One region of the Delftia sp. DS1230 genome, then DNA from elsewhere that is predicted to be linked to it. Evidence: predicted binding sites of a transcription regulator. Region 1 holds the regulator's gene; the other holds the start of a gene.
What was found. The regulator LexA, encoded in region 1, represses DNA repair genes until DNA is damaged. The targets are predictions, from matches to a motif close to ACTGTATNNNNATACAGT.

Region 1 (10,334 bases):
GGGTGCCTCCCACCGCCTGCATTTCCTGGATGTGCCCGATGAGGTCTGCAAGCAGCGCCTGCGTGCGCGCAATGCGGCGGGGGATCATCCCTTTCAGGCCAGCGATGAGCAGTTCGACCTGATCACCAGCTACTTTGTCGCGCCTTGCGCACAGGAGGGCTTCGACGTGGTACATCACCCGTATGTGCGGGCCTGACCGCAAAGGCCGTGCGGCCGCCGGCTCGCCCACTGGAACGCCTCCTCGATCGCCTACTCAATCCCCGCCAGACCGTGCCTGCACTTGCACCCAATAGCGTGTACGGGTGCTCAACTGCAAGGGGAAGCGGCTGACGAGCGCGGCCAGGGCGCGATCGGTGTCGTCCACGGGAAAGGCGCCCGAGACACGCAGGCCTGCCACCTCGGGCGTGCAGCCCAGGTAGCCGGGCCGGTAGCGGGCGAGGGCGTCGATCAGCTGGCCCAGCGGCATGTCCAGCGCGATCAGTCCGCCTTCGTGCCAGCTGGCGGCAAAGGGATCGGCAGACGCGGGTGGCTGGGTGGCGCTGGTCGAGAAGGCGGCGTGTTGCCCGGCCTGCAGCTCGGTGGGGGTGGCTTCGCTGTCCAGGGGCTGCAGGCGCACGGTCTTTTCCTGCACGTTGACATGGCACAGGCCGTCGTCCGCGACATGGACCGTGAAGCGCGTTCCCAGGGCCAGTACATGGCCTTGCGGGGTTTGCACACTGAAGGGGCGGCCCAGTGCGTCTGGCCCGGTGGCGACGAGGATGCGGCCGCGGTAAAGGCGCAGCAGGCGCTGGCGGTCGTCGAAAGCCACGTCCACGGAGGTGGCTGTATCCAGGGCCACCAGGGAGCCGTCGGGCAGCGTCAGGTCGCGGCGCTCGCCAGTGGCGGTGCGATGAGCTGCCTGCCAGTGCTCGAGCGGCGCGCCTTTCCAGGCGAGCCAGGCCGTGGCACCGCTGCCCAGGCCAAGGGCCACAGCACGCACCGCAGAACGGCGATTGGGGTCGGAGCGGCGGCCCAGCGCCTGGCGCGCCAAGGGTGCGGGCAGATGCGACAGCTGTGCGGTGACGGATTGCACGCGCAGCCAGGCGCGCTGGTGGGCGGGGTCGGCCTCGTGCCAGTCCGTCCATGCCTGCTGCAGGCTTGGCGTCACCGCGGTGCCGCGCAGTTTCACGTGCCAGGCAGCGGCCTCATGCAAGGCCCGTCGGTCGTTGCTTTCCAAAGATCCCTCGCCCATGTGGCTATGCCAGGACCAGGCAGCAATGCTCCATCGCCCGGGTCAGGTAGTTGCTGACGGTGCGCAGCGACACGCCCAGGCGCTCGGCGATCTCGGGGTAGCTCAGTTCCTCGAAATGGGACAGGACGAAGGCTTCGCGCACCTTGGGTGCAAGGCCCTGGAGCATGCGGTCCACGTCGAGCAGGGTCTGCTGGACGATGGCCTGCTCCTCGGGCGAAGGCGCCAGCGACTGCGGCAGCTGTGCAAGATAGTCCAGATAGGACTGCTCCAGCGTGCGGCGGCGAAACAGGTCGGTGACCAGGCCGCGGGCGATGGTGGCCAGGTAGCGCCTGGGCTCGCGGATGTCCTGCTGCGGCACTGGCGAGCGCAGCAGGCGCACGAAGGTGTCCTGGGCCAGGTCGGCCGCATCGTCACGGTTGCCCAGGCGCTTGCGCAGCAGGCTTTCCAGCCAGGGATGGTGATTCTGGTAGAGGCTGTGCACGGAGAGGGCTTGTGCGAAAGAAGCGGGGAGACCGGGCGTAGAAGCCGAGATGGGCAACGTGGCGGTCTCGGTTGCAAAAGATAACAAGAATGCTTATCAATTATCTTTCACGCAGGCTTTACTCCTGAGGACTGGGTATCTTTCTGTTGCATGTGCGCTACAGGGAGATGCTGGCGGAACTTCCACGCCGGCCCTGCGCCGGGCGATTGCGCTGGTAGGCGCTGGGCGGAGCGCCAAAGCTGCGCCGGAAGACGGCGGTGAAGGCGCTGGGACTGTCGTATCCATGGGAGAGCGCCACTTCCAGGACCGAGGCGCCAGCGGCCAGCCGGGGCAGGCTGAGCAGAAGACGGGCCTGGCGGCACCATGCGCCGAAGTTCATGCCGGTCTCGCGCAGGAACAGGCGTGCCAGCGTGCGGGGATGCATGTGCAGCCGCTGTGCCCAACTGGCCAGGCCGGCGTCCTGCGATGGGTCGTCCACAAAGCTGCGGCAGCAGGCGGCCAGGGCGCCATGCCGGGGCATGGGCACGTGCAAGGACAGGGCGCGGGCGCGCTCCATTTCGTCGAGGATCAACTGCATGACACGCTCCTCCCTGCCGCCCAGCGGGTAGTCCATGGGCAGCTCGATGGCCTCCAGCACGAGTTCGCGCAGCAGGGGCGTGACCTGCATCACTCGGCAGTCTTGCCACAGGCCGGGCCGCAGCCCCGGCTCCACGAACACGGTGCGCATGGCCACGGGGCCGGCGGCCATGTGGATGGCGTGCAGGGCCTGTGGTGGAACCCAGACGGCGCATCCCGGGGGGACGACCCAACTGCCCGAATCCGCGCGGATCAGCATCACTCCTTCGGTGGCATGCAGCAGCTGGCCGCGGCGGTGGGCATGCGGTGCGATGGCAGCGCCGGCCGCCATGTCTGTGGCAAAGGCCACGACCGGGCGGGCCGTGTGCTCGCCGTGCGGGGGCAATGGAGCGGCCGCAGGCACGTCATCCAGGCAGGCGCTGGTGCGGGCATGGGAAAGTGGGCCACTTTGCCGGGTTGTCATTTTCTCGACGATTGTTGTTGCTTCGTAGCAGGAATGCAGATCATGCACTTTCTACGATGACCCACTTTCAATCCGCAGGAAAGTGGCAGGTATGGAGATGATTTCCCTTTCGAGAATGACGGACGTGACAGGAGGCAGGGCATGAACCGCGCACGTCTGGGGCTGCTTACGGGCACGCATGCCATCAACGACCTCTACCAGGGACTGGTTCCTGCGCTGTTGCCCTTCATGGTGCTGGAGCGCGGCTACAGCTATACGGAAGCCAGCGGCCTGATGCTGGCGGCCACGGGCCTGTCGAGCATGGTCCAGCCGCTGTTCGGCCTGTATGCCGACCGGTCGCCACGGCCCTGGATGGTGCCGGCCGGCTTTGTGGTGGCCGCCCTGGGCCTGGCCCTGGTGGGCATGAGCCCGGACTACTGGGTCAGCTGGTTGGCTGCCGTGCTGTGCGGCCTGGGGATCGCGGCCTACCATCCGTCCGCAACGGTGGCGGCCCGCATGGCGGGCGGCGGCTCGCAGAAGGCGATGAGCGTGTTTTCGGTGGGCGGAACGGCGGGGGCATCGTTCGCTCCCATGCTGGCTGCGGCCGTGGTGGGCGCAGGCGCCTTGCACCGCAGCTGGATGCTGGCCCTGCCTGCAGCGGCCATGCTGGTGCTCTGGTATGCCTGTACCTGGCGGGATGGAGCCAAGGACCATTGCGCCACCCGGCGCCCGGCCGTGGCTCAGGGCGAATTGCCCGCCAACCACTGGCGCGCCTTCTTCCTGCTGTGCGGGGTCATCGTCTGCTGGTCGATTCCCTATGTGACGGTGCTGTCCACCCTGCCCATGTTCGTGACGCGCGAGCTGGGCGGCTCGGACTTCATGGGAGCGGCCACGCTGACCTCATTCACAGCCGCTGCGGCGGTGGGCACTTTGCTGGGGGGCACGCTTGCAGATCGCCGGGGGCGCATGCAGGCCATCCGCGCCGGCTACCTGCTGGCATTGCCTGCTCTGGCGGCCCTGGCCCTGGCCTCCACGCCATGGATGGCGCTGGCCTGCACCATGGCCCTGGGCGTGTGCATGTTTCTTCCATTTGCCGCCCAGGTCACGCTGGCCCAGGACTATCTGCCGCGCAACCAGGCCACGGCCAGCGGGCTGACCCTGGGGCTGGCCATGTCGATAGGCGGCATGGTGGCGCCGTTGTTCGGCATGCTGTCCGATGCGCGCGGACTGCGTTTTTCGTTGAGCGTCGTGCTGTGCATTCTGTGCGTTGCCGCGGCGCAGGCGTGGTGCATGCGCAATCGGCGCAGCGAGGGGAGTGCTGCACCGGCGGCTGTCAGGGCCTGATGCGCAGCCCCTGCCGCTGGGCAAGGCAAGAGACAGGCCCGGGCTCTCGCAGACCGGGTGGACGGGTTGGTCTCAGGGCGACCTCAGGCCGGTGTCTGCGTGCCGTGCGCTTCCATGCGTTCCAGGGCGGCACAGACATCGGCCATGCGGCCCGAGATGAACAGGCATTCGGGCTGCTCCTGCGGCGAGCGCTGGATGATGCGCAGACCCGAAGGCAGGGCCTGATCTGCCGGAAGGGAGGGCAGTTCGGGTTGCAGGGGCAGCAGCAGCTGCGCATCCCTGTGTTCTGGCAGCCGTGCTGACTTGCTGCGCCGCTGCTGGCTGCGGCGGCGGGCCTTGCTGAAGGACAGGATGGTCGCCTGCTCGGATTGCACAGGCGATTCGGGCTGGATGGTGCGCATGGCGGGCTCCATGGCGGCGGCGGGCAGGCGAATGCCCTGTGCCAGGCGCAGGAAGGACAGAGAAGACAGTGTTGGCAGAGCGAATCCCATGTGACGACTCCTGTTGGCGTATTTCAAAGAGGCATGGACACAGGCAGGATTGCGGTTTGCGGGCAAAGCTCCGCCCAGGGCGAAGCTGCAAGGCTTCGCGCCTACCACCTGGGCGGTGCATGAAATAGGGGGTGGCAACCCGTGCAGGGCTGCCCGTCCGGCTTACATGGACATGCTGTTGCGGATCAGCCCCACGGCCAGGCCTTCAATGGCAAAGGCCTCTTCGGGAGCGACGCGGATCACCGGGTAATCGGGGTTTTCCGGCAGGAGCTCCACGCCCTGCGTGGTGCGGCGCAGGCGCTTGACGGTGACTTCATCTCCCAGGCGTGCCACGACGATCTGCCCGTTGCGGGCTTCATGCGCGGACTGCACGGCCAGCAGATCGCCGTCCATGATGCCCGCGTCGCGCATGGACATGCCGCGCACGCGCAGCAGATAGTCCGGGCGGACCTGGAACAGGCTGGGTTCGACGGAATAGGTCTGGTCGATATGTTCCTGGGCGAGAATGGGCGAGCCCGCCGCAACGCGGCCCACCAGCGGCAGCATCAGCGGCGCCAGGGCCGACAGCGGCAGCCCGAAGCTGGTGCCGCGTGCGGCATTGATGTTGCGCACGGTGTCGGTACGCAGGCGAATGCCGCGGGAGGTGCCGCTGACCAGTTCGATCACGCCTTTGCGGGCCAGGGCCTGCAGATGTTCCTCTGCTGCGTTGGCGGACTTGAAGCCCAGCGTGTTGGCGATTTCCGCGCGGGTGGGGGGCGCGCCCGTGCGGGAGATGGCGGCCTGGATCAGGTCCAGGATCTGTTGCTGGCGGGCGGTGAGCTTGGGATGGTCGAGCATGGCGTGCGTCCGGTCCTTGAATTCAGATGACAGGCAGAGAAGTCATCTGATGATTTATACAGTATCTGTATTTTTAACCAGTTTTCCAAGAGGTGCAAGTGGGGCAGTCAAAGTTGGTGATTCTTGGCACGGGCGGCACCATCGCCGGCCGGGCGGATTCGCAGTCGCAGGCAGTGGGATACAAGGCCGGACAGATCACGGTGCAGTCGCTGCTCGATGCCGTGCCGGATCTGGAGCAGCAGGCGCTGGGGCCTGTGCAGACGCAGCAGATCGCGCAGGTGGACAGCAAGGATATGGACTGGCCCGTGTGGCGCGCGTTGCTGCGTGCCTGCACGCAGGCGCTGGAGGATGCGGACACACGCGCCGTGGTGATCACGCATGGAACGGACACGCTGGAAGAGACGGCCTGGCTGCTGCACAGCCTGCTGCCTGCCACCAAGCCCATAGTGCTCACTTGCGCCATGCGCCCGGCCACGGCCCTGCTGGCCGACGGACCGCAGAATCTGCGCGATGCCGTGACCGTGGCCGCCAGCGGCGGGCGCAGCGGTGTGTGGGTGGTGGCCGGCGGCGAAGTGCATGCGGCGGCCCAGGTGCAAAAAGTCCACCCTTACCGACTGCAGGCCATGCGCTCCATGGAAGGTGGCCCGCAGGCCCTGGTGGAGGAAGGGCGCGTGCGCTGGCTGGTGCCTGATGCGCCGGTCACGCCGGTTGCCCCCGTTGCGCGGATGGTGATTTTCGCTCCCGCTCTGTCTGACCTGCTGGCGCTGGATGAGCTGCCCTGGGTCGAGGTGGTGTTCAGCGGTGCCCTGGCGCGAGCCTGCGGCGTGGATGCGCTGGTGGCCGCAGGCGTGCGCGGCATCGTGGTGGCCGGCACGGGCAATGCGACCGTTCACGAAAGCATGGAAGCGGCCTTGCTGCGTGCGCGCGACAAAGGCGTCTGGATCTGGCGGGGCACGCGCTGCGCCGAAGGCCTGCCCGTTGCCTCGGGGCTTGGCACGGACCCCGTAGAGGCCGATCTGGTCCAATTGCCCGTGGCCAAGGCGCGGATTGCCATGATGCTGGCGCTGGCCGCGCAGCCGCGCGACTGATCCTCCGGGCGTCGCCGGCGCTTCAGATGCAGGCCGGCAACAAAAAAGCACCCGGCGGGTGCTTTTCTGGGGTCTGGCGCATGGCCTGCGTCATTCAGCCAGTGCTGCCAGGGCGCGCTGGGTGATGTCTTCCACCGAGCCCAGGCCGCTGATGGCGCGGTACTTGGGGGCTGCTGCGGCTTCCTTCTCGGCCCAGGCGCGGTAGTAGTCCACCAGCGGGCGGGTCTGGCTGCTGTAGACGTCCAGGCGCTTCTTGACCGTTTCTTCCTTGTCGTCCTCGCGCTGCACCAGCGGCTCGCCGGTCACGTCGTCCAGGCCTTCGACCTTGGGCGGGTTGAACGTGACGTGGTAGGTGCGGCCCGAAGCGGGGTGGGAGCGGCGGCCGCTCATGCGCTCGATGATGGCATCGAAGGGCACATCGATCTCGAGCACGTAGTCCAGCTTCACGCCGGCGGCCTTCATGGCGTCGGCCTGGGGAATGGTGCGGGGAAATCCGTCGAACAGGAAGCCGTTGGCGCAATCGGGCTGGGCAATGCGCTCCTTGACCAGATTGATGATCAGGTCGTCGCTGACCAGTTGGCCGGCGTCCATCACGGCCTTGGCCTGCTGGCCCAGGGGCGTGCCGGCCTTGACGGCGGCACGCAGCATGTCACCGGTGGAGATCTGGGGAATGCCGTACTTCTGGCAGATGAAAGCGGCTTGCGTGCCTTTGCCGGCGCCGGGTGCGCCCAACAAAATCAGTTTCATGGAAGTCCTTGAGGAGAGTAGAAATTCTTGTCTGCCGGATCGGCCCACCGGGGCGGACAGTCCATGCGTCATATTTTTGTCGCGGGCAAGGATAGCACGCACAGGGCCAACACTGGCTTACACGCACGGGGCAAAACTGTCGCCTGTGCAATCGCCAAAACCTGCGTTTTGCTGTCCGACAAAACCGCATGGGCGGCGTTGCTGCAAATGGCGATGCCCGGCATCGCCATTTGTGCGTTTTCAGCGGCCGGCCGATTCAGGCCGGCGGGTTGGACAGCTGGGCGCGCACCCGCTCCAGATCCTCGCGCGTGTCCACGCCAGGGCCGGGTGCATGGGGTGTGACATGGACGGCGATGCGGTGGCCGTGCCACAGCGCACGCAACTGCTCCAAGGCCTCCAGTGCCTCGGTGGGTGCCTGGGAAAGCTGGGGGAAGCTGCGCAAGAAGCCGGCGCGATAGCTGTAGATGCCGATGTGGCGCAGCGGTGCGAAGCCGGGGTGGCCCAACGCTGCCGATGCCGTCTTCCACCATGCCTGGTCCGCATGCTCGCGCGCGAAGGGAATGGGCGCACGGCTGAAATAGTGGGCCATGCCCTGGGCATCGCAGACGACCTTGACCACGTTCGGGTTGACGAAGTCGGCAAGGCTGTCAATGGCATGCGCCGCCGTTCCCATGCTGGCCGAAGGTTGCCGGGGCAGCAGGGCGGCCACGGCGTCGATGAGTTCGGGGGCGATCAGCGGCTCGTCGCCCTGGACATTGACCACGATGTCATCGCCATCGAGACCCAGCAGCGCGCAGGCCTCGGCCAGTCGGTCGCTGCCGCTGGCATGGTCGTTGCGCGTGAGCACGGCCGCCACGCCATGCGCGGCGCAGGCGGCGAGGATGCTTTCGTCATCGGCTGCGACCACGCACCGGGCGGCGCCGCTGCGGCTGGCGCGCTGTGCCACGCGCACGACCATGGGAAGCCCTGCAATGTCGGCCAGGGGCTTGCCCGGCAGGCGGCTGGAAGACAGGCGGGCGGGAATCAGAACCGTGAAGGGCGCGGAGGACATGGTGCGTGCAGGAGTGAGGCGAAGGCGTGGGGCGGCGCAGGTGATGGGAAAAATCAGTCCTCGATCTCGTCGTCGTCCAGCGTGCGGGCCTCGGTTTCCAGCAGCACGGGAATGCCGTCGCGCACCGGGTAGGCCAGGCGCGCGCTGCGCGAGACCAGTTCCTGGTGCTCGCGGTCAAAGCGCAGCGGGCCTTTGGTGACGGGGCAGACCAGCAGTTCGAGAAGTTTGGCGTCCATGGCGGATCCTGTGTTTTGAAGGGAAAGGGCGGGCCGTGGCAGCCAGCCGAGACGGAGATGATAGTCAGGCGGGGCAGGGGCGCAGTGCCTGCAGCCGCTCATCCAGCAGCGCCCAGAAATCCGCCGGCAGCTGCAATTGCAGCGCAACCGCCCAGGCCTGGGGATGGGTGCGCCACAGCTTGACGGCATCTTTTTCGGTGCAGACCAGCGGGTCTTCGTTGCGCCCCAGGCGCTGGAAGCTCTCAAAATTATAGTGATCCGGCAGCGCCTGGACATGCTCCAGCGTCAGGCCTTGCTCGCGGGTCAGCATGGAGAAAAAGCCCTCGGGCCGGGCCACGGCGGCCACGGCCTCCACGGGTCGTCCGCGCAGGGTCGCCAGGGGAATGCGCTCGCCTTGGGCATTGACGGCTTCGCTGGACAGCTGGCGCTGCATGGCAAACGCGGGGGCGTCGGTGTCGGGGGCTGCGCCTGCATGCAGCACGGCGGTGACGGGGCGCGGCCAGGGTTCGCGCAGCGGGCCGGCCGGCAGCAGCCAGCCATTGCCGATGCCGTCGTCGTTGAAGACGCACAGCTCGATGTCGCGGGCCAGGGCCAGGTGCTGCAGGCCGTCGTCGCTGATGACCACATCCACCTGGGGATGGCGGGCGCGCAGGGCCTGGACGGCCTCGATGCGCTTGCGGGCCACGAAGACCGGCACGCCGCTGGCGCGCGCCAGCAGTGCGGGCTCGTCGCCCACATCGGCGGGGGCGCTGTCAGGATGGGCTTCGCGGCAGTCGTCCGTGCTGCGGCCATAGCCGCGCGAGACGATTCCAGGGTTCCAGCCGCCATCCTGCAGATGGCGGGCCAGGGCGAGCGTGACGGGGGTTTTTCCGGCGCCGCCCGCAATCACGTTGCCGACGACGATGACCGGAATGCCGGCCTGGCCTGCACGCCTGAAACCCAGTGCATAGGGCAGCCGATGCAGGCCCAGCAGGGCACGGTACAGCAGGGACAGGGGGAAGAGGGCGCAGGCCAGCGGGCCGCGGTGGCGCCAGGCCGCGCGAAGCCCCCGGGCTGCGGGGGCAGGACCAGTCCGGGGCATGGCGGCCTTGCCTTCAGCGCCCGGCGCTGGCCGAGGTCTGCGTGGCGAAGGTGATCTGGGACAGTCCGGCGCGGCGCGAGGCTTCCATCACCGATACCACGGACTGGTGCGGCGCAGTGGCATCGGCGCTGATGATGACCACGCTGTCCTTGCCGGCGACGGCCGCTGCGGCCAGCGCCTGGGTCAGGCCGGTGACGCTGCGGTCTTCCACGGCGGTCTTGTTGATGGCATAGCGGCCATCGGCTGCGATGGCGACGATGATTTCGCGGGGCCGGTCGCGCTGCTGCTCGACGTCGGCCACCGGAAGGGTCAGCTGCAGCTCGGTGAACTTGCTGTAGGTGGTGGACAGCATCAGAAAGATCAGCACCACCAGCAGCACGTCGATGAACGGGATCAGGTTGATCTCGGGCTCGTCACGGCGGCGGGGACGGAAGTTCATGTCAGGTCTCTCGCGTGCTGGTTCACTTGCCGCCGACGCGGGTGAGGTGGCGCACGAACTGTTCGGAAGCCAGCTCCATGCCCAGCAGGTAGCCGTCGACGCGGGCGCGGAAGTAGCGCCAGAAGATCAGGGCCGGAATGGCGACGATCAGGCCGAAGGCCGTGTTGTACAGGGCGATGGAGATGCCGGCCGCCAGCTGGGCGGGGTTGCTGCCGCCGGTGGCCGATGCGCCGCCTTGCGAGCCGAAGATCTCGATCATGCCGATCACCGTGCCCAGCAGGCCCAGCAAA
Region 2 (10,334 bases), 2.7 Mb from region 1:
GCGTAATTTCTTCCTGGAGCGAACCCTGGATGTCACGCAGAACCGGTGCCGCTTAGATCAGGCCCTTGAGCAGGCGGCCCATTTCGGAGGGATTGCGGGTGATGACGAAACCGCACTCTTCCATGATGGCCAGCTTGGCGTCGGCCGTGTCGGCACCGCCGGAGATCAGCGCGCCGGCGTGGCCCATGCGCTTGCCGGGAGGGGCGGTGACACCCGCGATGAAGCCGACGATCGGCTTCTTCATGTTGTCCTTGCACCAGCGGGCAGCTTCGGCTTCGTCGGGACCGCCGATTTCGCCGATCATGATGACGGCGTCGGTGTCGGGATCGTCGTTGAAGGCCTTCATCACGTCGATGTGCTTGAGGCCGTTGATCGGGTCACCGCCGATGCCCACGGCCGACGACTGGCCAATGCCCAGTTCGGTCAGCTGTGCCACGGCTTCGTAGGTCAGCGTGCCGGAGCGGCTGACCACGCCGACGCGGCCCTTCTTGTGGATGTGGCCGGGCATGATGCCGATCTTGATCTCGTCGGGCGTGATCAGGCCGGGGCAGTTGGGGCCCAGCAGCAGGGTGCGCTTGCCGCCTGCAGCTTCCTTGGCGCGCATCTTGTTGCGCACTTCCAGCATGTCACGGACGGGGATGCCTTCGGTGATGCAGATGGCCAGGTCCAGGTCGGCTTCCACGGCTTCCCAGATCGCGGCGGCAGCGCCTGCGGGGGGAACGTAGATCACGGAGACCGTGGCGCCCGTGCCTTGTGCGGCTTCCTTGACGGAGGCGTAGATTGGCACGTCGAAGATCTTTTCGCCGGCCTTCTTGGGGTTCACACCGGCCACGAAGCAGTTCTTGCCGTTCGCGTACTCGATGCATTTTTCCGTGTGGAACTGGCCCGTCTTGCCCGTGATGCCTTGGGTGATGACCTTGGTGTCTTTATTGATGTAGATAGACATGGTGTGTTCTCCGGGCCTGCTTACTTGACGGCTTCGACGATCTTCGTGGCCGCTTCGGCCATGGTGTCGGCGCTGATGATGGGCAGGCCGGACTCGGCCAGCATCTTCTTGCCCAGTTCTTCGTTCGTGCCCTTCATGCGCACGACCAAGGGCACTTGCAGGTTCACGGCCTTGCAGGCAGTGATCACGCCGGTGGCGATGGTGTCGCACTTCATGATGCCGCCGAAGATGTTGACCAGAATGCCTTCGACCTTGGGGTTCTTCAGCATGATCTTGAAGGCTTCGGTGACCTTCTCGGGGGTGGCGCCGCCGCCCACGTCCAGGAAGTTGGCCGGCTCGCCGCCGAACAGCTTGATGGTGTCCATGGTGGCCATGGCCAAGCCGGCACCGTTGACCAGGCAGCCGATGTTGCCGTCCAGCGAGATGTAGGCCAGATCGAACTTGGAGGCTTCGACTTCGGCGGGATCTTCTTCGTCCAGGTCGCGCAGTGCCACGATTTCGGGCAGGCGGAACAGGGCGTTGGCGTCGAAGTTGAACTTGGCGTCCAGGGCAATGACATTGCCCTTGCTGTCACGGTTCAGGGGGTTGATCTCGACCAGCGAGGCATCCGTGTCCATGTAGCACTTGTAGAGCTTCTGGCAGATGTCGATGAACTGGGCAGTGGAGTCGGCAGGCATGCCGATGCCCTTGGCCAGCTCTTCGCCCTGGGCCTGGGTCAGACCGACCAGGGGATCGACGAAGATGGTGATGATCTTCTCGGGCGTGGAGTGGGCCACTTCCTCGATGTCCATGCCGCCTTCGCTCGACGCGATGAAGGCCACCTTCTGCGTGGCGCGATCGGTCACGCACGACAGGTAGTATTCCTTCTGGATGTCGGCGCCGTCTTCGATGTACAGGCGGCGGACCTTCTGGCCTTCGGGGCCGGTCTGGTGCGTGACCAGCTGCATGCCCAGGATCTGGCCAGCCAGTGCCTTGACGTCGTCGATGCTCTTGGCAACCTTCACGCCGCCGCCCTTGCCGCGACCACCAGCGTGGATCTGGGCCTTCACGACCCACACGGGGCCGCCGAGCTTCTGGGCGGCCTCGACGGCCTCTTGCACTGTGAACGCAGGGATACCGCGAGGTACAGGCACACCAAACTGACGCAAGATGTCCTTGCCTTGGTATTCATGAATCTTCATGATGTCTCTCTCAAACAAATAGGGGGGGATTGACCCGGTAGCCCTGGGGTGCTGCCTCAAGGCGGAGTGACCTGGCAATCGCCGAATGTACCATGCTGCACTGCGCCATCCGACACGCCCCCATGCGCAGAATCCACAATTTCCTGCGGGCCAAGCAGCATGCCAGGAACTGTGCAATGCATTGATATGTCAGGGAAAAGACGGTTTCCCGACATTTCCTCCAGACGCCACAGCTCTTTTGTCTTATAGAGGATCTGCAGACGGCCCTGCCCGCCGTTTGTAACAGGCGCATGTCAGCGGCCCTGGATCGCCGCTGCCAACCGTTTTGCGACAACGGGCGCAGGGGGACCCGGTTTCGGTGAGAATCCGCAGCTGGAACGCGGCAATGGTGCCGCAGCGGCTCCAGGAGGGCCGCGCAGCAGGAGAAATACAGCGATGGCAAAAGTCTTTATCGATGGCGAAGCAGGCACGACAGGGCTGCAGATCCGTGAGCGTCTGGTCGATCTGTCCGGCGTGGAGCTGGTCAGCATTGCGCCCGAGCTGCGAAAGGATCCTGCTGCCAAGCGTGCGCTGATCGCCGGCGTGGACCTGGTCATCCTGTGCCTGCATGACGACGCTGCGCGCGAAACCGTGGCCATGGTCGACGCCATCGAGGCCGAGACCGGCCGCGCCATCAAGATCATCGATGCCTCCACCGCCCACCGCGTGGCGCCGGGCTGGGTCTACGGCTTTCCCGAGCTGCGCAAGGGCCAGCTGGACGCCGTCAAGGCTGCCACGCGCGTGGCCAACCCCGGCTGCTATGCCACGGGCGCCATCGCACTGCTGCACCCGCTGGTGGCGGCAGGCCTCATTCCAGCCGACTACCCGCTGAGCCTGCCCTCGGTGTCCGGCTACTCGGGCGGCGGCCGCAGCATGATCGAAGCCTACGAGGCCGGCACGGCCGCGCCTTACGAGGCCTATGCGCTGGGCCTGTCGCACAAGCACATTCCCGAAATCCTGCACTACACGGGCATGACGCGCCGCCCGGTCTTCATTCCTGCCGTGGGCAATTTCCGCCAGGGCATGCTGGTGCAACTGCCCCTGCATCTGGACCTGCTGCCGGGCGCGCCCAAGGCCGCCGATCTGCACGATGCGCTGGCCGCCCACTACGCGGCGACCAACACGCCCGAGCAATGGGTGTCGGTGCTGCCGCCCACCGAAGACATGAAGCTGGCTGCCGATACGCTGACCGACACGAACAAGCTGGAGTTGCGTGTATTCGCCAATGAGCAGTACCGCCAGGCCGTGCTGATCGCCCGTCTGGACAACCTGGGCAAGGGCGCCAGCGGCGCCGCCGTGCAGAACCTGCAGATCATGCTGGGCCTGTGAGGCCCCCCGCGCCCCCGTCCTTGCCGGGCCGGCGCGGTCCGGTCTGGGGCCATGTCCTGGCCCTGGCCGTGCTGTGTCTGCTGATCGTTGTGTTCGCCTGGAAGCTGCGGCCGGCATTGCCTTCCTCATCGCGCCTGCTGCTGAGTCCGCTGCTGGGCAATATGGAAGCCTGCCTGGTGCAGGACGGGCTGCGCGAGGATTTTCCCAAGGAATTCCAGCAGGTGCCTGCCAGTTGCCTGGGCCCTCAGGGCTCGGCCGCGGAAATGGTGAAAGCCACGCTGCAGCGCTTGGGTCGGCCGCAGGGCGAGGGGCTGGAGCTGGGCTATACGCTCAGCGTGCCTCTGCTGCGCTATGTGCAGTGGAACGGCCGGGCCTGGGAAGTCCGGGGCGAGGCGCTGGACCGCGTGGTGCGCACGGTGGCGCAGGCGCAGCGGCCCGTGGTGCTCTACCTGTTCGCCACGCATTTCGAGGTTCACTCCCAGGCCGAGGAGCGCCTGGCCGCCGATCCCGCCAATCTGGCCTGGACGCCCAAGGGACCGCTGCCGCTGGACACCTATCTGGGCGCGCGCATCTTCCCGTGGTCGGTTGCGCGGCAGGACAATGAAATCACGCGCGTGCGCAAGCTGGTCGTCGATGCCCTGGCCGAGCGCATGTGCGCTGCGGGCGATGCCGCCATGCATCCGCTGCGTGCGCTCACCGTGCTGGGCGAGACGCACCAGCTGTTCCCGGGTTTCGAGGCCGGCATGGGGTTCGCGGCCGAAGGCTATGCGGTCACCGACTACAGCCCTGCATCCGTGGCGGGCTTCCATGCATTCCTGCGCCAGCGCTATGGCGACATTGCGCGGCTCAATGCCCATCTGAAGTCGGAGTTCGCCAGCTTCGATGCGGTGGAGCCTCCGTCGCGCAACATCCGCAGCGAGCCGCTGCAGAACTTCTTCCAGCACATCGACAGCTATGCGGCTGGCACGGTCCCGGTGTCCGGCTGGGTCCACTCGCCCGACGCGAAGCTGCAAAAGCAACTGGCCGTGGCCGTCTTCGTGGACGGGCGCCCCTACTCGCACGCCCCCGTGCACATGCACCGTCAGGATGTGGCCCAGGCCAAGCCTGATTTCCTCACGCCCGATGTGGGCTGGCGTGCCGACATCCGCTATCCGGCGCTGGGCGAGGGCCTGCACCGCATCGACGTGGTGCTGCAGGCCGGCGGGCGCAGTCTGGGCCTGCTGGCCACGCGCCAGATCGCCGTGATGGACCGCCAGCAGGGAGAGCCCAGGCCCCATGCCGCCGAGGCCTTGCCTGACTTCGGCAAGCTGCCCGATGGTGTGGAGTTCTGGGTGGACAGCCCGCAGGACCGGCTGGCGCTGTTCTACAACCCGCTGGTGACGGACTGGAACGATTTTCGCGAGCAGCAGGTGGCCGATTACATCCAGGGCTTTTCCGAGCACATCGGGCACGGCTGCCTGGGCCGGGTGCCTCGCTTTGCCCACCAGCTCAACCCCCATGCGAATCCGAGCTGGGACGCCAGCCGCTACGCCGTGGAGCGCAGCCTGCAACGCATGCCGGGGCTGTCCCTGGGTGTCAGCCTGTATGGCGAAGACACCTATGGGCCGCTGGTCGGCCAGATGCTGCGCCGCTATGGCCACACCGCCTATGGCGTGACGGAGTTCCATCCGCTGGTGGCACTGTCGCCGCAGCGGCTGGAGAAAGTGCTGACCATGCACCGCCGCCAGGGCGCGCGCTTCCTGTCCTTCTTCATGGAGGCGCGTCCCGAGGACGCGACCGGCACGCAGTCCAGCAACGAGTTCTCCTTCGATGCGGACAACCGCGCGCACGGCTCGGACGCGCTTTACCGCTCGCTGCGCCAGGTGCTGCAGCCGCACTGACCTGCCGCGCGCAGCCTTTTCCATGTCTTCAGCGCACAGCAGTTCCCCTGCAGCCGCAGGCCGGGCCACCGCCATCGGCCTGCTGGCCGTGGTGTGCTGGAGCTGCACCGTGGGCCTGATGCGCTCAGTGGCCGAGCCGCTGGGCGCCGTGGGCGGCGCTGCCATGCTCTATACGGTCAGCGCCTTGTGCGTGGCCGCCGTGCGCGGCCTGCCCAGGCCTTCGCAATGGCGAACCATGCACCCGGCCTATTTCTGGGGCTGCGGGCTGCTGTTTGCGGTCTATGAAATCTGTCTGTCGCTGGCGATCGGTCTGGCGCAGGACCGCGCTCAGGCACTGGAGCTGGGGCTGATCAACTACCTGTGGCCCAGCCTGACCATCGTCTTGGCGGTGCTGCTGCGCCAGCAGCATGCGCGCTGGTGGCTGTGGCCCGGCGTGCTGCTGTGCCTGTGGGGGCTGACGCGCGTGCTGGGCGGCGAGTCCCTGCAGATGCATGACATGGCAGACCACATGCTGGCCAATCCGCTGGCCTATGGACTCGCCTTTGGCGCGGCCCTGCTGTGGCCCTGCTATTCGCTGGCTGCTCGGCGCTGGGGTGGGGGGCACAATGCCGTGGGGTTGTTCCTGATCTGGACTGCGCTGGCGCTGTGGATCAAGTGGTTGTGGCTGGGTGGCGAAGGCGGCATGCACTGGTCAGGCACCGTGGTGCTGCAGCTGCTGGCCGTGGGCGGGCTCACGGCCATGGGCTACAGCTGCTGGGAGCACGGCATACAGCACGGGCATCTGGCCGTGATGGCGGCGGCCTCGTACTTCACTCCCGTGTTCTCTGCCTTGCTGGCCAGTGCCTGGCTGCAGGTGCAGCCGGGCTGGGGCTTCTGGCAGGGCGTGGCGCTGGTGACCGTGGGGTCGCTGGTGTGCTGGGGCGCAACCCGGCGCGTGGATTAGTTGCCTTCGTCTGCAGCTCCGTCATCCCAGTCTTCGCTGCGCCCGCGCAGCACCTTGCTCGCTATTTCTCCGCCAAAGCCGCGCGCGGCCAGAAAGCGCATCTGCTTGAGGCGTTCCTGCGGGGTGGCCGGCGGTGCGCCGAAGCGCTGGCGCCATACGGCATGGGCGCGCTGCAATTCGGTGGCGCGCAACTGTTCTGCGGCGGCGCGCACCAGGCCATCGTCCAGCCCCTTGCTGCGCAGCTCCTGCACCACGCGCGATGTGCCAAAGCGCGCGGCCTTGCGATGCAGCACGGACTCGGCCACGCGCTCGGCGCTGATGAAGCCGCGCTGCTCCAGCGCGTCGAGCATGGCGCCCAGGTCCTCGCCTTCCTCCACATGGGGGGCGAGCTTGCGTTCCAGCTCCAGCCGTGAATGTTCGCGCTGGCCCAGCAGCTTGAGCGCCCGGCCTTTGAGCGACAGCTTGGCGAATCCCATGCGGCAATGTCTCCTGAATCATCCCGAATAAAAAAGGCCCCCACGCTCCCCTTGCTGCGCAAGGTCCGCTGCCCCCCAAGGGGGCCGCTTTTTTGCCTTGGGGCGTCCCGGCGATAAAAAAGGCGCAGACGTGAGCCTGCGCCAAGATGGCAAACACAGTGTGCGCAGGCGCTGCGGCGCCTGCTGTGAGGGGTCTGGGCGCTCAGGCTTCGATCACGCCGTCCTTGTCGGCCTTGGCCTTGGCGCCCTTGGCGGCCTTGGCTTCGGGCGCATCGCCGCCGGCCGTGGGCAGCAGGGCAATGCCCAGGCTGTCGCGCACCTTGTTTTCGATCTCCACGGCCAGGCCGCTGTTCTCGCGCAGGAATTCGCGGGCGTTGTCGCGACCCTGGCCGATCTTTTCGCCGTTGTAGGCGTACCAGGCCCCCGACTTGTCGAGGATCTTGGCGTTGACACCCATGTCCAGGATTTCACCTTCGCGCGAGATGCCTTCGCCGAAGAGGATGTCGAACTCGGCGGTCTTGAACGGGGGCGAGACCTTGTTCTTGACGACCTTGACCTTGGTTTCGTTGCCGATGGCTTCGTCGCCCTTCTTGATGGTGCCGGTGCGGCGGATGTCCAGGCGGACCGAGGCGTAGAACTTCAGCGCATTGCCGCCCGTGGTGGTTTCGGGGCTGCCGAACATCACGCCGATCTTCATGCGGATCTGGTTGATGAAGATGACCATGCAATTGGTCTTCTTGATGGTGGAGGTCAGCTTGCGCAGCGCCTGGCTCATCAGGCGGGCCTGCAGGCCGGGCAGCTGGTCGCCCATCTCGCCTTCGATTTCGGCGCGCGGTGTCAGTGCGGCCACCGAGTCCACGACGATCATGTCCACGGCGCCCGAGCGCACCAGGCTGTCCACGATTTCCAGGGCCTGCTCGCCGGTGTCGGGCTGGCTGATCAGCACTTCGTTGAGGTTCACGCCCAGCTTCTGGGCATAGCTGGTGTCCAGCGCGTGTTCTGCGTCGATGAAGGCGCAGGTGCCGCCCTGCTTTTGCATTTCGGCGATGACCTGCAGCGTCAGCGTGGTCTTGCCCGAGGATTCAGGGCCGTAGATCTCGATCACGCGGCCACGGGGCAGGCCGCCCACACCCAGGGCGATGTCCAGGCCCAGCGAGCCGGTGGAGACGACCTGGATGTCCTGGATGGCTTCGCCTTCACCCAGGCGCATGATCGTGCCCTTGCCGAACTGCTTTTCGATCTGGGCGAGTGCGGCCTGCAGGGCCTTGGCTTTTTCACTGTTGGCGGTGGTGACGGCGGTGTTCATGCGGACTCCTGGGTTGGGTATGGATTCAGCTCTGTATTTGCATTCAGGCTGGATGCTTGAACAGTAGTTTATGGGCTTGCTGTCTTGATTTGTTGGTGTTTTTGGTCAGTTTTCCTGACTTGTTGGATTTGCCTCCACAATGCATCCATGAGTGAGCTTTCCCCTGTCACGCCGCCCGCCGATGCCTGGCGCCAGACCCACCTGGGCCGGTTGCTGGGCCATGCCATGCGGCGGTTCGACGCGCGTGTGCTGCAGCTCATGGCGCGCGATGTGGAGGTGCCGCTGGCACTGTCCAACCTCGCTGCGCGCGACAAGGTGGGGGCGGCCCATATCCACATCACGCGGCATCTGTCGCTGGCTGGCGACCGGCTGACGGACCTGGCAGAGCGCGCAGGCATGACCAAGCAGTCCATGGGCGACCTGGTGACCCAGTGCGAGGCCTGGGGCCTGGTCACGCGCGAGAGCGACGAGCGCGATGCGCGCGCGCGCCGCATCCGCTTCACGCCAGCGGGCCTGGCCTGGCTGCAGGCTTTCCATGACGCCGTCTCCCAGGCCGAGGCCGAATTCCGCGAGGAAGTCGGCGACGACATCGCCACCGTGGTGGCGCTGGGGCTGGAGGCCTACGCGGGCGGCGGCTCACTCGGGTAAGGTCCCTGCCCGCGCTGCGGGGCGCATCCTAGAATCCTGGGAATTAAAGGCGCGCATTTCCAACTCCCAGAGCGCGCCTGCATTACAGGAGACATCCCCCATGCGCATTCTGATTGCCGAAGACGACCAGGTCCTGGCCGATGGCCTGCTGCGCAGCCTGCGCGGCTCGGGCGCCGTGGTCAGCCATGTGGCCAATGGCAGCGAGGCCGACACCGCGCTGATGACCAGCAGCGAATTCGATTTGCTGATCCTGGACCTGGGCCTGCCCAAGATGCACGGTCTCGAAGTGCTCAAGAAGCTGCGCGGCCGCGGCGATGCGCTGCCGGTGCTCATCCTCACGGCGGCCGACAGCGTGGAAGAGCGCGTGCAGGGGCTGGACTACGGTGCCGACGACTACATGGCCAAGCCGTTTGCGCTGTCCGAGCTGGAGGCGCGCGTGCGCGCCCTCACGCGGCGCGGCATGGGCGGCGCCAGCAGCACCATCAAGCACGGCCCGCTGGTCTACGACCAGGCCGGCCGCGTGGCCACCATCGACGGCAAGATGGTCGAGCTGTCGGCGCGCGAGCTGGGCCTGCTGGAAGTGCTGCTGCAGCGGGCCGGCCGGCTGGTCAGCAAGGACCAGTTGGTCGAGCGCCTGTGCGAGTGGGGCGACGAAGTCAGCAACAACGCCATCGAGGTCTACATCCACCGGCTGCGCAAGAAGATAGAGCGCGGCCCCATCCGCATCGCCACCGTGCGCGGCCTGGGCTACTGCCTTGAGAAGATCGCGTCCTGAGGCCGCTGCCGTGGCTGTCAGGCCCGGGTTGGCTTGCCTGCGCATAGTGGTGGTTGCCGCGGGGCCGTGAACCCGTCGTAAGGGGCTGCCCGCCGATGAAAATCTTCCAGCGTGAACAGCGCTCCCTGTTCGGCGAGATCCTTGACTGGATGCTCACGCCGCTGCTGCTGCTGTGGCCCGTGAGCCTGGCGCTGACCTGGCTGGTGGCCCAGGGCCTGGCCAACAAGCCCTTCGACCGTGCGCTGGAATACAACGCCCAGGCGCTGGCCCAGCTGGTGATGGTGCAGCACGGCAAGGTGCTGTTCAACCTGCCGCAGTCGGCCAGCGAGATCCTGCGTGCCGACGAATCGGACACCGTGTATTTCCAGGTGCTGGGCGTGAAGGGCGAATACCTGGCCGGCGAGCGCGACCTGCCGCCGCCGCCCGAGCCCGACGAGGCTCTGACTGGAGCGGCGCCTCCAGGCTTGCCGTCCGGCGGCACCGTGCAGCTGCGCGATGCGGAATTTCGCGGCATCGATCTGCGCGTGGCCCATGTCTGGGTGCGCATGCCCCTGCCGGGCGAACCGCAGGCCCTGGTCCAGGTGGCCGAGACGCGCGAAAAGCGCAGCGTGCTGGCCACGGAAATCATCAAGGGCGTGATGCTGCCGCAGTTCGTCATCCTGCCGCTGGCCGCGCTGCTGGTGTGGCTGGCGCTGGCGCGCGGCATCAAGCCGCTGCACCGGCTGGAGGAGCGCATCCGCGCGCGCCGGCCCGAGGACCTTTCGCCCATCAACCACAAGGACGTGCCGCTGGAAGTCGTGCCGCTGGTGGA

Region 2: a site for LexA is predicted at 8,131-8,148, ahead of recA (recombinase RecA). Genes of this name have one in related genera too.

The regions. Positions count from the first base shown of each region.
Region 1 covers NZ_CP157763.1:3,266,936-3,277,269, reverse strand. Annotated here, with positions in the region: gene AAN986_RS14655 (ATP-binding protein) at 1-196, shown strand, start outside; gene AAN986_RS14650 (FecR domain-containing protein) at 254-1,231, opposite strand; gene AAN986_RS14645 (sigma-70 family RNA polymerase sigma factor) at 1,236-1,712, opposite strand; gene AAN986_RS14640 (helix-turn-helix transcriptional regulator) at 1,870-2,751, opposite strand; gene AAN986_RS14635 (MFS transporter) at 2,893-4,074, shown strand; gene AAN986_RS14630 (hypothetical protein) at 4,158-4,565, opposite strand; gene lexA (transcriptional repressor LexA) at 4,728-5,402, opposite strand; gene AAN986_RS14620 (asparaginase) at 5,519-6,490, shown strand; gene adk (adenylate kinase) at 6,581-7,237, opposite strand; gene kdsB (3-deoxy-manno-octulosonate cytidylyltransferase) at 7,494-8,288, opposite strand; gene AAN986_RS14605 (Trm112 family protein) at 8,342-8,524, opposite strand; gene lpxK (tetraacyldisaccharide 4'-kinase) at 8,589-9,605, opposite strand; gene AAN986_RS14595 (biopolymer transporter ExbD) at 9,619-10,044, opposite strand; gene AAN986_RS14590 (MotA/TolQ/ExbB proton channel family protein) at 10,067-10,334, opposite strand, start outside.
Region 2 covers NZ_CP157763.1:5,944,014-5,954,347, reverse strand. Annotated here, with positions in the region: gene sucD (succinate--CoA ligase subunit alpha) at 53-946, opposite strand; gene sucC (ADP-forming succinate--CoA ligase subunit beta) at 967-2,127, opposite strand; gene argC (N-acetyl-gamma-glutamyl-phosphate reductase) at 2,563-3,495, shown strand; gene AAN986_RS26820 (hypothetical protein) at 3,492-5,375, shown strand; gene yddG (aromatic amino acid DMT transporter YddG) at 5,398-6,318, shown strand; gene recX (recombination regulator RecX) at 6,315-6,794, opposite strand; gene recA (recombinase RecA) at 6,997-8,100, opposite strand; gene AAN986_RS26800 (MarR family transcriptional regulator) at 8,248-8,748, shown strand; gene AAN986_RS26795 (response regulator transcription factor) at 8,849-9,523, shown strand; gene AAN986_RS26790 (sensor histidine kinase) at 9,619-10,334, shown strand, end outside.